Regions from separate parts of the Lysinibacillus zambalensis genome, predicted to be linked through region 2. Evidence: predicted binding sites of a transcription regulator. Region 2 holds the regulator's gene; the other holds the start of a gene.
What was found. The regulator LexA, encoded in region 2, represses DNA repair genes until DNA is damaged. The targets are predictions, from matches to a motif close to CGAACATATGTTCG.
Positions count from the first base shown of each region.

Region 1: ABNX05_RS12325 (carbohydrate kinase) is a predicted target of LexA. The motif match lies at 4,963-4,976, and genes of this name have one in related genera.

Region 1 covers NZ_JBEGDG010000008.1:49,588-57,525, forward strand. The annotation lists gene ABNX05_RS12295 (serine hydrolase domain-containing protein) at 1-838, shown strand, start outside; gene ABNX05_RS12300 (helix-turn-helix domain-containing protein) at 998-1,444, opposite strand; gene ABNX05_RS12305 (transcription initiation factor TFIIIB) at 1,780-1,986, shown strand; gene ABNX05_RS12310 (MarR family winged helix-turn-helix transcriptional regulator) at 2,132-2,578, opposite strand; gene ABNX05_RS12315 (MFS transporter) at 2,824-4,080, shown strand; gene ABNX05_RS12320 (M23 family metallopeptidase) at 4,318-4,713, shown strand; gene ABNX05_RS12325 (carbohydrate kinase) at 5,009-6,100, shown strand; gene ABNX05_RS12330 (pseudouridine-5'-phosphate glycosidase) at 6,105-7,022, shown strand; gene ABNX05_RS12335 (RelA/SpoT family protein) at 7,231-7,938, shown strand, end outside.
Region 2 covers NZ_JBEGDG010000006.1:126,004-133,941, forward strand. The annotation lists gene ABNX05_RS10270 (CPBP family intramembrane glutamic endopeptidase) at 1-440, opposite strand, end outside; gene ABNX05_RS10275 (LytTR family DNA-binding domain-containing protein) at 685-1,137, shown strand; gene ABNX05_RS10280 (DUF3021 domain-containing protein) at 1,143-1,580, shown strand; gene ABNX05_RS10285 (GNAT family N-acetyltransferase) at 1,634-2,146, shown strand; gene ABNX05_RS10290 (DJ-1/PfpI family protein) at 2,210-2,749, shown strand; gene ABNX05_RS10295 (hypothetical protein) at 2,848-3,174, opposite strand; gene ABNX05_RS10300 (YneB family resolvase-like protein) at 3,229-3,894, opposite strand; gene yneA (cell division suppressor protein YneA) at 3,891-4,208, opposite strand; gene lexA (transcriptional repressor LexA) at 4,372-4,989, shown strand; gene ABNX05_RS10315 (gamma-glutamyl-gamma-aminobutyrate hydrolase family protein) at 5,411-6,133, opposite strand; gene ABNX05_RS10320 (prepilin peptidase) at 6,222-6,974, opposite strand; gene ABNX05_RS10325 (potassium transporter) at 7,034-7,759, opposite strand; gene ABNX05_RS10330 (PilN domain-containing protein) at 7,756-7,938, opposite strand, start outside.

The DNA of each region.
Region 1 (7,938 bases), on a different contig from region 2:
ATTCGAATACTTGAAGAATAAAAAGGTTATAGAAAAGCCGTCAAAGGTTTATTCCATTACCAAAAGCATCGTTTCTATATTAATTGGAATTATGGTAGATAAAGGTTTAATAAAAAATATTCACGAACCTATACAAAACTATTTTCCAGAAATATTAGAGTCTAATGATCCGCAAAATAAAGAAATTACAATATTTCATTTACTGACCATGACTTCGGGTTTAAAAGTAGGGAATTTCCAAGGATCGAAAAATTGGGTTAAATTCATACTAGGACAACCAATTATACATAAACCAGGTTCAACTTTTCAGTATAATTCAGGAGACTCTCATTTACTAAGTGCTATAATACAAAAAATTTCTGGAATTCCTACCGCTTCATTTGCTGAAAAATATCTATTCCGTCCATTAGGGATAAATAAATACACTTGGCAAAAGGACCCACAAGGAATTCACGGGGGTGGTTTCAGCATTTCGTTAAATCTAGAGGATATGGTGAAGATTGGATTATTATTTTTAAACGAAGGGCGATTTAATTCAAATCAGGTGATTTCATCCAACTGGCTCCTTCAGGTAAAAAGACCATATAAACAAGTTAATACTACAAAAGACGGAACATATGGATATGGTTATCAGCTATGGACTTATGAAGATACTAACACTAACACCCCGATTGATTATTACTATGCTAACGGTTTATTTGGACAATATATATTTATTGTTCCTACGTTAAATATTATGGCTGTGGCAAAAAGCCATATACAAAATGAAAAGCAATCTGCACCGAGATTTTTTTTCGAAGAGTTATTAGGTAGTTGGCAGGATGAGGGAGACATATGAGCATGCTAAATTTTGGTTCCTCCTCTTCTGATATCATACTAATTTCTTCTTTAACTGACGGTGGAGATTAGTTGAAGAAGATATATACTGAAAAAAGTCCCTTCAGATAAGTTTGAAGGGACTTGCCTATATTAGTGTATAATTCTAAATCCAAAATGATTATTTGTATTTTTTGGCTAGAGATTCGCTGCCAATTGCTCCAATGATAGTCATAAAAAACGGTCCAATTTGAAATAACAGAGAATCCTGTAAGAACACAATGTTTAAATCAAATAACTTATTACCTATTATAATGAATATCTTAGCCAGTATGATTAAAAATCCAATTATTAGAAGAATATCAAAAAACAATTTCCACCGTGGATAGACTAATTTTTGGCTATCTTTTATGAGTTTCTCTTTCAAAGAATTATCCTCCTTTACTAATTCATCAAGAGTAATATCAAATATGTCACTTAACTTAATTAACAATTCAATACTAGGGTAACTTTCTCCACGTTCCCATTTGGAAATAGATTGTCTACTAATATTTAGTTTTTCTCCAAGCTGTTGTTGTGACATATTATGCTTTAGACGTTCTTCTTTTATTTTTGAAGAAAAATACATATGATCAACTCCTATCCACAGTATATTTATTTGCACTAAAAAACTAAAGAACCGCATCGTTGCAAGGGTGTAAACTATTAGTTTCCCCTTGGAAATAGCGTTTATTATTGTTTAGAGTCCTTCATTTACCTATTAATTATTAAAAAATTAGGGATTTAATGGGCTTTCCTTAAACTGCTAAATTGGCAGTTTAGTCAGTGTATTTTATAGGGTTTTATTAATTATAAAAGTTCTTTTGTTATTTCGCTCAAGATGAAAGCAAATTATTGTTCATTCATAATTACATAAGAAACATCGTAAAAATATTTATATAAAACCAAAGTGGAGGTTTACAAATGAAACATACTACGAAAGTAACAGAATGCCCTAAATGTGGTGGAAAAGAATTGGGAAAAGGTCATCAACATAGTAGTTATTCAGTTATGTATCCATCTAATAAGTTAAGCTTTGGGTATGATGTTGAATATATTATTTGTACTGAATGTGGACTAATAATTGAAAGTTATGTAGAAAAACCAGAGAAATTTAAGGGGACACTTTAGATGTTCTTCAAGTAACGGGTGCTTCGTTGAATAATATAGGGGGGAATTACGCTAGGGGTGAATTCTTACCTTATAAGAGCCCAGCCGGAACGAAAATCACCCCCTCTTTATGCCGAAGGTAATTAAAAAAACATTTAGGTCTTCTTTATTCTTCATCATAAGATTGAATTATTTTTTGGATAGATTTCAATGTTTCGTAAAAATCCTCGTACTTCTCTAAGCCAATATCATTAATAATTTTTTCTTGAATTTCTTCCCAGATGGGAGCTGCCTCGTTTAATTTTTCACCCCCTTTTTCAGTTAGTGTAATGACCTTCGTTCGAGCATCTTGCGGATCTTTCGTTATATCTACATAGCCATTTTGCTTTAACAAGTTAATATTGCGTGTAATGGTTGTTTGATCGAGCAGCAAAATTTCACCAAGTCGACTAATGGAGACTGATTGTTGATGATCGATATTTGCTAGCATTGAATATTGTGTAATTTTTAAGCCAGTGGGCTGTAATAATTTATCATACAATTGTGTCACGACTCTTGTTTTTTTACGAAGGTTTGCACATACACATATTTGTGTGTAATCTATATTCTTCATTGCTCTGTACTCCTTTTTGAGTGAGTTCAATATTATAGTAGTCTTATTGATATATTTTGTTAAGCTAGAAAATATTTCTTGACGGTAATTAAAGCCGAACCTAAAATTAAATATATGTATATACATGCATTTTGAAAAGGTATTCTCGCAAGAAATATATGCATATACATAATGGCCGTAAATATAATTATATCTTTCTTATTAAAAAGCACATCTAAAATTTTTCAAGAAATGAAGGTGTTAAGATGAAGCGTATTCATTATAGCTGGTTTATTTTAATTATAACCTTTTTCTCGATTATTGTTGCAGGAATTACTATGTCATCATCAGGGGTGTTCGTAGACTCCTTTGAAAAAGAATTTAATTGGGATCGATCTTTAATTGCTTTAGCATTTGCAGTGAGTCTATTTTTATATGGATTTTCAGGCCCGTTTATGGCGGCATTACTAGAAATAACCGGTTTAAAGAAAATGATGCTAGGTGCGATGGCTACATTATTCATAGGCATGCTGCTTACACTTTTCATGACACAATCATGGCAGTTAATCATTATATGGGGCGGTATTATTGGCTTAGGAGCAAGTCTTTTTTTAACTGTGTTAAGTCCTTATGTAGCTAATAATTGGTTTGTGAAAAGTAGAGGGTTGGCAGTAGGAATTTTAACGGCGAGTACTGCAACAGGGCAGTTAATTCTTCTCCCTATATTGGCGATGATTATTGAACATTATTCTTGGCGATGGGCGATTGGACTAATTCTCATCCTAAGTTTTGTTATGTTCATCACTATTTCTATATTTATTAAAAATACACCACAGGATATTGGAATTCTTCCTTATGGAATGGAAGAAAATCTTGAAATCCAACAAGAGAATCATAAGAAAAATCCGATTAGTATTGCTTTTAATGGTTTATTTGAGGCTATAAAGAGGAAAGAATTTTGGTTATTAGCGGGAAGTTTTTTTATTTGTGGACTTTCAACTAGTGGGCTAGTTGGTACTCATTTCGTTTCTTATTGTATTAGTTTTGGTGTTCCTTTAGTAACCGCTGCAACTTTTCTTTCTTTTATGGGAGTGTTCAATCTTGTAGGTACTACTTTATCAGGGTGGTTGTCTGACCGTTTTGATAATCGATGGTTATTGTTTTGGTATTACCTTTTAAGAGGAGTGTCTCTGCTATTACTCCCATATGCATTAATGAAAGGATCGTTCACTTTACTGACAATCTTTACAATATTTTATGGATTAGATTGGATTGCCACAGTACCTCCAACGATCAGTATTTCTAGACAAATTTTTGGTACAAATAAAAGTGGCATTATTTATGGGTGGATTTTCGCTTCACATCAAGCGGGAGCTGCAGTTGCCGCTTTTGGTGGAGGCCTAATCTATAAGTTTTTCAATTCATATACTTGGGCCTTTTTCCTTGCTGGGATGTTCTGTGCATTGGCAAGTTTATTTGTTATCATCGTGAAAAAACAAACTCCTCATCAAGCACATACTTAATAATCAAATCAATAATCAATTTAAAAAGTTGAATCCAATTACTTAGTAGACAAGTATATGTATTATAAAACAGTAATATAATCGAAAGAGGAGGGATATGAGATTTTCCAAGTCACGGCACAAACAAATTAGGATCAAGATATGCTTATGACTTTTTACAAGTGGATTGGGAAAGAAAGGGCTGGCCCGCCTATCGCGTCAGTCTGGTGCAATATCTACTTTTCGGGGTTCACTTAGATGACTATTATTGTTGGGGGCAAGAAGTATATGCTCCTTGCGACGGCGTCATTGTCCAAGCGGAGGATGGCTATAAAGAACGGAAATTGCTTTCAGATATGTCAAAAAGCTTATAAAAATGCTCATTATTTCGACCCGAAGAAAGATGACATTCAATCAGTTGCTGGCAACTACATCATTATAGAATGTACTAACAATGTATACGCTGGTTTAGTTCATCTTCAAACAGGATCAATTCAAGTTTTAGTTGGTCAGCGTGTAAAAAAAGGTGAAGTTATTGGTAGAGTGGGTCATTCAGGTAACTCCTTTGCCCCGCATTTGCATGTTCAACTTATGGATAGTAGTGATATATTTTATATGGCTCACCTAGTTCAAACCTTAGACGTAATTCACTAGTTAGGTTAGGGAATTTGCTATCTATATACTTCAATATTTTTTTCTTCATCATAGTTACTCCATGATGGGAATTCTGAAAAATCCCATCATTAACACTCCTTATATTTAAGCTTTCAAACTTTTCTATTGCACCCTAATCCAATAATGTTACAAACCTCATATTCAACTAAACTTCACCATTAGTTGAAATTTAATAGGCTTTAACTTTTTTGTATAAATCTAAAATGGAAAAATTTTTTTGACAACATCCAAACAAAAGTTTATAATGTAAACAAATATAATAAAAGGTGATGCTATGAATGAAAGAGAACAGGCGGTCCTTGCTTTAATTCGCCAGAATCCGTTTATGGCTCAGCAAGAGATGGCAGATAAGATGAAACTATCTCGACCAGTCCTTGCTAATTTAGTGTCGAGCTTAACGAAGCAGGGGAAAATTGTAGGTCGTGCATATATTTTGCCTGAGGAAAATGAAGTTATTTGTATCGGTGGAGCCAATCTCGACCGAAAGTTTCATGTCAAAGGGAATGTCCAATTCGGTACGTCCAATCCTGCTAGCTCTTCATTTAGTGTAGGTGGTGTTGGACGAAACATTGCTGAAAACTTAGGCAGATTAAATCATCAGGTAACATTGCTAACTACCGCTGGCAAAGATGCTGATTGGCAAGTAATCCAAGAAGCGTCAGAGCCATTTATGAATTTACGTTATGTAGAGCAGTTACCTGACGCTTCGACGGGTTCCTATACTGCTGTTATGGATGAGCAGGGCGAGCTAGCATTAGCGGTAGCAAACATGGAAGTATATGATCTTTTATTGCCAAGTTTGCTAAAAAAACATGAGGCAATGCTAATGAATGCGGGTTGCTTTATTATGGACTTAAACTGTCCAAAGGAAACAGTGGCTTACATACAGCAGGTTGCGATTGCTCGTGACATTCCATTTGTCATCGTACCGGTATCTTCGCCAAAAATGAATCGATTACCGGATACGTTGCAAGGTGTAACATGGTTTATTTGCAACACAGATGAAGCAGAGACGATTGTAGGTCATAAAATCGAAAACTCTGCACACTACGAAAAGGCTTTACAGCAACTTCTTACATTAGGTGCTGAGCATGTCATTATTACAGCTGGTAGTAAGGGTGTGTATGCAGCTGCCACTACAACGAAGCCAAGTCATTTTGCAGCTAAAGCTATAGAAAAAATTGAAGATGTGACAGGTGCAGGAGATGCCTTTGTCAGTGCAGTAATCCATAGCTGGCTTACTGGCAAATCCTTTGCAACATGTATTGATGCAGGCTTAACAAATGCCAAAAATACACTCGCATCGCCATATACCGTAAGACCTGAGCTATCAGTTGATTTGTTAAACAGTGAAATGGAGGAATAACAACATGAAAGAATTCATCGTATTATCAGAAGAAGTAAAAGAAGGACAAGCGAAAGGTTTACCAATCGTAGCATTAGAATCAACAATTATTTCTCACGGAATGCCATATCCACAAAATGTAAAAACTGCACGGGAAGTAGAACAAATTATTCGTGATAATGGTGCAGTACCTGCAACTATTGCATTAATTGATGGGAAAATCAAAATCGGTTTATCAGATGAAGAACTTGAAATGTTCGGTAATTCACAAGGTGTAGCAAAAGCATCTCGTCGTGACTTAGGCTATCTTTTAGCAACAAAAAAATTAGGAGCGACAACTGTAGCTGCAACAATGATTTGTGCGGAGCTAGCTGATATCGAAATTTTTGTAACTGGCGGCATCGGTGGCGTACACCGTGGTGCTGAAACAACAATGGATATTTCAGCAGACTTAGAAGAGTTAGCACAAACAAATGTTGCTGTAATTTGTGCGGGTGCTAAGTCCATTTTAGATATTGGTTTAACTTTAGAATACCTTGAAACAAAAGGTGTGCCAGTCGTTGGATACGGTACTGATGAACTGCCAGCATTCTACACACGTCAAAGCGGATTTGATGTAAACTTCAAGATTGATACGCCAGAAGAAGTGGCAGAAATGCTACGTGCAAAATGGCAATTAGGCTTAAAAGGAGGAGCAGTCATTGCTAATCCAATTCCTGAGTCTGAAGCGCTTGAGCACTCATTCATTACAGAAATCATTGAAAAAGCTCTAGTAGAAGCGGAAGAAAACGGAATTCAAGGTAAAAACGTGACACCATTCTTACTTGGAAAAGTTAAAGAATTAACAGAAGGTAAAAGCCTTGATGCTAACATTGCATTAGTAAAAAATAATGCAGTAGTTGGATCGAAAATTGCTGTAGCGTATAATAAATTAAACTCATAAACTTTTGTACAGAAAAAGAGACTCTTTGCGAAATATAAAATTCGCAAAGGGTCTTTTTATTCATTTTAGGGTATATTTTTCCAATTTTCACATTGTTCACGAGAATAACTAAACAAAATGACACAGTTACTTTACAATAGCCCATTAAATTTTATACAATTAAGTTTATATCTAATCTGAAAAATTTGACGAGCAAGGTGGACATGTTATGGCGAAAGAGCAAATTTTGACTCCCGAGGACGTTTTTGAGTTAGTCAAATCCTACATGAATGTAGAAAATGTCGCATTCGTGAAAAAAGCATATGAATTAGCAAGGGATGCCCATATTGAGCAATTCCGAAGCTCAGGTGAACCGTATATTATTCACCCAGTGCAAGTAGCTGGTATTTTAGCTGAATTACAAATGGATCCAGAAACAGTTGCGGCTGGTTTTTTACATGATGTTGTCGAGGATACGGATTTTACGCGCGACGACTTAGTTCGCGAATTCGGCGAAGAGGTTGCAATACTTGTAGACGGTGTAACAAAGCTTGGGAAAATTAAATATTTATCTAAAGAAGCGCAACAAGCAGAAAATCATAGAAAAATGTTTGTAGCGATGGCGCAGGATATTCGTGTCATTTTAATTAAACTGGCAGACCGTCTACATAATATGCGCACATTAAAGCATTTACCTGCAGAAAAACAACGCCGTATTTCTAAAGAAACACTTGAAATTTTTGCACCACTTGCGCATCGTCTTGGGATTTCGACTGTTAAATGGGAGCTTGAGGATACAGCACTTCGTTATTTAAACCCCCAACAATATTATCGCATTGTCAGTCTTATGAAGAAAAAACGTGATGAGCGTGAAGCATATTTAGACAATGTCATGACTGAAATGAAGTCACAACTTACAGAGGTTGAAATTGAAGCG
Region 2 (7,938 bases):
CAATCCCTTTTCAAAAGTAGCCACACACCGTGAGCAATACCAAAGAGTATCCCTGAAAATAGTATTTGTGTCACGTCTGAAAATCCAATTGTTAATAAGTATTCCATAAGTAAATGTCTAAAAACAACTTCTTCTACTATCCCTGTTACAATTGCAGCCCATATTCCAATTACTTTAAGCCAAGAAATTGTAAATAAATGTGCTTTTACGAAAGGTAATGCACTAATTGTATAAGCAATGTATCCCGATATGATAAAAAGCGAAAAAATCCAAATAAAAACATTTGAAAATACTTCTACCCTAAAGCCAATTCCATTTTCTATAAAACCTTCTGGATTATTAAAATACCAAAAAATGATACTAGTTGTAAGCATCGTTGAAATACTTACTAAGATCCAACTAGTTTTATTTCTTTCACTTGAAGTAGTCAATTCATTCATAATATCCCTAGCCTCCTAATCATGAACTAGCCGAATACTCATTTCTTCGAAAAATTCATGTTCTAATTTTGTTTAGACCTCTATTTCGTTTGATGTACATCTTATCTGAATTCAATATAACGAACGAAATATTTGCCAACAATACGTTCGGAGTAACATGTTGTTATGATTGTCTAAGATGCCTTTTTCAAAGCATGACCTGCATTCCCCTAAATGATGGATATGCTATAATTTTTTTCAAGAGGTGATCAAGCTGAAAATAGAGGTAAAAATAGATTCCGAGTATGAAGAGCCGCATGTAACAATTTGTACAGCAAAACTTACGCCTACGATACAAGCTGCTATTTCTTTATTGCAACAAGAGCAAGAAGAACAAATTTTAACAGGGATAGCAAATAATAAAACATATATCATTGATCCAAATTCAATAATTGTTATTCGAACGGAAGGAAGAGAATTAGCTTTATATGATGAAGCTGATAATCGTCTCATTTTAAATAAACCTTTATATGAATTAGAGCGACAATTAGGGAATAATTTCATTCGGATTTCTAAATCTGCAATTATAAATCTAGCAAAAGTTAAAAATATCGAAGCTTCATTTAATGGAACATTGGAGATTGAGCTAGTTCTAGGAATCAAAGAAATTATTTCTCGTAATTATCGAAAGCAATTTAAAAAGCGTTTGGGGGTTTAAGTTATATGCATTTTTTTAAAAATGTAGCATTTGGTGTAAGTATGGGGTGTACAGTTTTTGTTTTGATTAATCTTTTTGGTTCTTGGATTTTTGGAGAGATTTTTTTAGAAGCTATTACGGCTGATTTTACACATCAGGCTCTAGGTTCAATTATTGTGGGACTAGCTTGTGTATTACCATCCCTTATTTACCAAGTAGAACGTTTAACGTTTTTACTACAAACAGCTATCCATTTTGCAATTTCTATAGGTACTTTTATTGTTGTTGCGCTATCTTTAAAATGGCTTCCAACATCATCTCTAGCAATAACTTTGTTAATGCTATTTTTTAGTGTTTTGCTCTTTACTCTTATTTGGCTGTTATTTTATTTATATAACCAATCTGAAGTGAAAAAAATGAATAAAAAGATTGATGAGCTAATAAATAAAAATAATATCCTATAATTTTTTATTAAGAGAAAACTAATGTGAAATTTCAATACAAGGGGGAAAATGAAATGTTTATCAAAACGAACAGACTATTAATAAGAGAGTTCGAAGTTCAAGATTGGCAAGCTGTCTATGAATATACTTCAAATCCAACTGTGATGAAGTATATTCCAGAGGGCGTTTTTAATGAGGAGCAAGCAAAAAAGTTTGTTTCAGAAAATAGCGGTGAAAAAGCAAAACACTTCCCTATTATTTTACTAAGTGAAAATTTTGTTATTGGCCATATTGTTTTCCATCAATACTTTGGTGATCATACGTATGAAATTGGCTGGGTATTGAATCCGAGCTATTACAACAATGGATACGCCTCAGAAGCTGCAAAAGTTGTACTGGACTATGGATTTAAAGAAATGAAACTGCATAGAATTATTGCAACTTGCCAGCCGGAAAATATCCCATCCTATAAAGTGATGGAGAAAATTGGCATGAGACGCGAAGGTTATTTTAAAAAATGTATTCCACATGGAGATGAGTGGTGGGATGAATACTATTATGCTGTCTTAGATGAGGAATGGATATAAGATATTTTCACTTCGGCTATTTCAAGATCTACATCGTCGTATTAAAATAGATGGGAGAATTATATGAAAAAGACAGCTGTATTATTGTATCCCCAATTTAGTGAATATGAATTGAGTGTAGCATTATCTATATTAATGCAAGGAGATAAACCCATTGTAACTGTTGGGTTAAACACTGAAAAAATTAAAGGGGAATCTGGGTTATCTTGTATAGCCGATACACAAATAAGTGAAGTTAATCTTGACGAAATCGATAGCTTATTGCTACCAGGCTGTATGGATATAGCTTTACTAATAAATGAGCAAAAATTAATTGATTTTATTGGTAATGCGCATGCCAAAGGAGCAACAATTGCAAGTATCTCTAGTTCTCCATCTCTTTTAGCGAAAGCCGGAGTATTAAAAAACAGAAAGTATACTGTTGGATTGCCGCTAGAAGTTATAAGAAAATTAGACTTCTTCGATCTTAATCATTTCTCTGAAGACCTAGTTGTCCAAGATGGAAACATCATAACTGCAAGAGGTAGAGGATTTATACAATTTGGGATTACTGTGGGGAAAGCCCTACATCTCTCGTTTGATGAAGATTGGTACAAAGAATAAAAAAAGCTCTAAATGATATGAAAGATTACTACAATAAAAGATGGCAAGTTTCTAGAGAATATTGAGCAAGAGAGGTAGAAATGGCTACTTCTCTTATTTTATTTCCAAAATGTCCAATCTGTTGGACATTCTTTCGCTGTTCTATCAGTCATTTTGGCGTTTCTATCCACGTTTTTCGCTGTTCTATCAGTCACTTTGCCGTTTCTATCCACGTTTTTCGCTGTTCTATCCGTCACTTTGCCGTTTCTATCCACGTTTTTCGCTGTTCTATCCGTCACTTTGACGTTTCTATCCACGTTTTTCACTGCTCTATCCGTCACTTTGACGTTTCTATCCACATTTTTCGCTGTTCTATCCGTCACTTTGACGTTTCTATCCACGTTTTTCACTGCTCTATCCGTCACTACTCGTTCCTTCACCTTCATATAAAGCCTTTAAAAAGAAAAAAATCAGTAGGAAAACTCCCACTGATTAAAACGTTACTTTATTTCGTTACCCTCTAAATGTTCCCGATATCTCCTATGGACAGTGGCTTTGCTTACGTCAAAGCCTAGCCCCCTAAGAGTCATAGCTATTTCCTCAAATGTGAAGCCTCGATTGCGGAGTTTAACGATCTCTTCTATAGGGACATCTTTACGTTCCTGGCCGTTTGGGTTTCCTCGGTTAGATAAATTATTTTCAGGGCGGTAGCCATTTTCAACTGCCCGACGCATGCCACGACGTATTTTAGCATTATGGATTCTACGCTGGTACTCCTCTACAATTGCTAAAATTTCTAGGAGCATCGTATCCATTTCATTTAATTGTACAGGTCCCTCGTCTCGCATAGAGAAAACATTAGTTTCAGTTTTCTGCAATAAATGCAAAACGGCCATTCGAGCATTTCCACGTCCTAAACGTGTTTCATCCTGCACAAATAATGCTGTTACTTCTTTTTCTTTTATGAAATCGAGCATTTCTAGTAATCCTTCTCGTTCCACATCATAGCCACTATGCTTATCCTTAAAAACAAGTTTCACTTCGTAGCCCTGTTCTCTAGCATAGCGTACTAACTCCTCCTCCTGTCGCTCTAATGAGGAGCTTTGTGTCTCTTTTTCTGTACTCACACGGCAATAGACAACAGCCGATTGTTGTTTTGTTATCATTTTACATTTCTCGCAATTTCAATTGAATTTATAGAATTGGGTTGGTCGTCACCCACTACTGGAATCACTAGAGAATTACCTGCAATAATTCGTACGTTCGATAATTCATTTTCTGCCTTAACAAGCTTAATCCATTCATCCGATTTCATTTTACCACGGTATTGTTCGGCTAACGACCATAAACTATCACCATGTTCGACTTCAATTTCTGCGTATGTGACATCCCCTGGATCTGTTATAAAAAGATATGCTGTAAATAGTAGACAAGCTCCTAATAAAGTTGTAATATGTGGATTTTTTTTAAACCAGTTCATGTGTATAACCCCTTTTCAAGAATGTTTGTTCGGAATATATGTTCTTATAATAATGCGAACAAACGTTTTTGTCAAACACTTTTCGAACCTATGTTTGCTTAAGTGTTCGCATTCTGCTATACTACTAATAAGTAGAATGACTAGAAAAAAGAGGTGAGCAATCATGAAAAAAGTTTCGAAAAGACAAGAGGCCATATTAGATTTCATTAAAGAAGAGGTACGCACAAAGGGGTATCCACCATCTGTACGTGAGATTGGTGAAGCAGTTGGACTTGCTTCAAGCTCTACAGTTCATGGACATTTAGCTCGTTTGGAGCAAAAAGGCTTAATCCGACGCGACCCAACTAAACCACGTGCCATTGAAATTCTAGAGCCAGAGGATTCTATTCAAAAGCAACATGTTATACATGTCCCACTTGTTGGGAAAGTTACTGCAGGTTCTCCGATAACTGCTGTTGAAAATATCGATGAATATTTCCCGCTACCGGATATTTATGGTACAAGTGAAGATCAGTTATTTATGCTAGAAATTATGGGTGAATCAATGATCGAAGCTGGCATTTTAGACGGAGATTTAGTTATTGTTAAACAAAAATCTACAGCTGATAATGGTGATATTGTAGTTGCAATGACTGAAGAGAATGAAGCAACTGTAAAGCGTTTCTTTAAGGAAAAAAGTCATTTCCGTTTACAGCCTGAAAACGCAACAATGGAGCCAATTATCGTAGACCAAGTTTCTATTTTGGGCCATGTTGTAGGTCTTTATCGTCGTGTTCATTAAAAGTATCTCAATAGCAGCGTACAAAAAGAGGATTCTATGTTCACAAATGGGCATATACCTCTTTTTCTTATTTTTGAGTGCCTTTTTATACACTAAAAAAGAACCCACTGTATAATGGATTCTTCCCTCTAGCAATGTCTTTAGTTAATTTAAAAAAGCTCATCCCCATAACGTGGGGGTGATTTTCGTTCCGGCCGGGCGCTTTGTTGCTGCCTCTTCGCTTTCGCACAGTTAAAACATTTGTTGCTGCCGCTTCGCTTTCGCACAGTTAAAACATTTGCCGCTGCCGCTTCGCTTTCGCGCAGAGCTTCCTAAGGGCGTCCGATGAGCCGCTTTTATGGCATACATCTATTTTTCATGTTTATTACCAAGGTTATCTTGCCATTTATACAAAATTCTATTCCGTAATGCTTATAAAGTTTTATGCCTCTACCTTGAATTTCAAACTCGCCTTTACAAATGCATAGAATAATTTTTTTGATGCTTCATCACCTACAATGGCTAGCTCTTCAGGATGCCATTGTACTGCTAGACAAAATGGTAAATCTTCGTGTACGACGGCTTCAACGATACCATCACTTGATTTGGCTGCCACTTTCAATTTTTCTGCTGCTGCGTTTATTGCCTGATGATGAAATGAATTTACCGCTATTTTTTCTTCCTCGATAATTGTTGTTAATAATGTATCCGGTGTTAGATGAACATGATGTGTAGCAACGCCCCGTGCCGCTTGTTGCGTATGCTTTATTAATTTTTTACTATGATATTCACTATCAATGTCCTGATAGAGTGTGCCTCCAAATGCAACATTCAGCATTTGAATCCCTCGACAAATCCCGAAAATCGGCATTTTCCGAATAGAGGCGGCTTCAATCAATGAAAGTTCTACTGAATCCCTTTCCGGATGAATCTTCCCTAACTTTGGTGTAGGTTCTGCACCAAAAAGAAATGGATGTACATCATATCCGCCCGATAGTAATAATCCGTCCGTCAACGATAAAATTTGTGCTACATCCTCTTCAACTCCAATCGGAATTATAAGAGGTACACCCCCAGCTTCAATTATACTTTTGCTATAAGCAGCATTTAATCTTGAGGACAAATCATCCTCCGCAAAGGCTGTTATTCCGATAATTGGTTTCATCTTATCCCCTCCATGATCTATATCTAGCATTAACTACCTATAAAAGCTTGAAGACTATTAATCATCGAAGGACTCCTCCACTGATTAATTACCAAAACCCAAGATACCAATTCATCAACGCATCCCCATAGAAATAGATAATAATAGCAGCTAAAGCAATAGAAGGTCCGAATGGTATAGGTGTTTCTCTTCCCTGTCCGCGTACTTTTAACACTACTATTCCAACAATCATGCCAATGACAGCAGCTATAAATAGTGTAAGAATTGCATGTATTGTACCGAGTACGAGACCAAGTAAAAAGAATAATTTAATATCGCCTCCACCCATTCCACCTCTTGATAGGACAGCTATACAATATAATATGCCAAAACCTACCAAAGCACCAACTACACTGTCCCACCACGGAGACAAAGGAGATATGACGCGTCCAAAAACGAGCAATGGTAAAAAGAATAATAGCACTTTATCGGGTATAAGCATATAAGCAAAATCCGACACGACAATAATGACTAATAATGAAATAAATAATAGTGCTACAAAAAATTCTGCACTAAAGCCTAATTTCCAATAAGCAAATGTAAATAACATGCCTGTTATAAGTTCCATCAATGGATAAATCCAAGAAATTTTTTGCCCACAGCTTCGGCATTTTCCCCCAAGAAATACATAGGACAAAACAGGTACCAAATCAAGCGCCGTCAACTGTCTCTTACAAGAAGTGCAATGAGAGGGTGGACGCACAATGGACTCCTTCAAAGGCACGCGTAAACCAACTACATTAAAAAATGAGCCTAAAAAGAGCCCAAATATGAAAACTGTAATTGTATAAGCAATCTCCATTTTTATTTCCTCCTATACTAATAGACGCCCATACATTGGAAGTATGCGCGCCAATCAATCTATTGTTGTCCTTCATAATAGAACGTCGTTACTTGTATGGTAGATTTTAAGGCTGTATCTGCATCCTCCTGGAACTTTGCTTCCTCTCCAGTTGCTGTGAAATCGATAGCATCAATTTTCATCACACGATTAATTTTTTCAATCTCTTTTATAAATTCAACCATTGCATTTTTATCCAGTGCGACAACATCAATATTAAATGTTACTAATTTTAATTCCTTTGGTATGGAATCTTTATTGAGAGTAGCAGTTGGTATTTTATCTTTCACTTCAGGTGTTTCATCATTCTTAGCAACAGCTTGTTCCTCAGCTTCATTTGCAGATTGCTTTGGTTCAACCTGTTCCTCAGAATTTGCCGAGTTGGGATCTGTCATAGTAGAATCCATTACAAGTGAATCATAATTATTAAAATCCACAGCTTCTACCCGTGTTCCCGTCACCGCTTCAGTCTCTTCAATATTTCGAATTACCTCTTCAATAGCTCTAGTTTGAGGTACTTTTTTACGCAATGTTAAATTACTTCCACTAGATGATTTGCCATTCTCTTCAATTACAGCAATCTGCTTCTGAATAGTAGACATTTCTTGTTGAAGTGCGTTAATTGAACTTTCCTTCGCATCTACTTCTTCTAATTTAGGTGTTACTATATAGTAATATAGTGCAAATAAAATAGCTGCAACGAAGGCTGTTAAGATAAGAATCGTTGAATTTTTACTACTAGTCATGATTCTCTACCTCCAGCGAGAAATTTAAAATCAATTCCTAATGTAATCGTTGCCGAATAACGTGGCACTTCCTTAAACTTGTTCTTAGTATTTTCTTCCTCTTGATTTCCAATAGCAACATCAAAATTAGAAATAGTATCAACCTGTATATCATTGAAATAGCGGCTTACTGTTAGCTT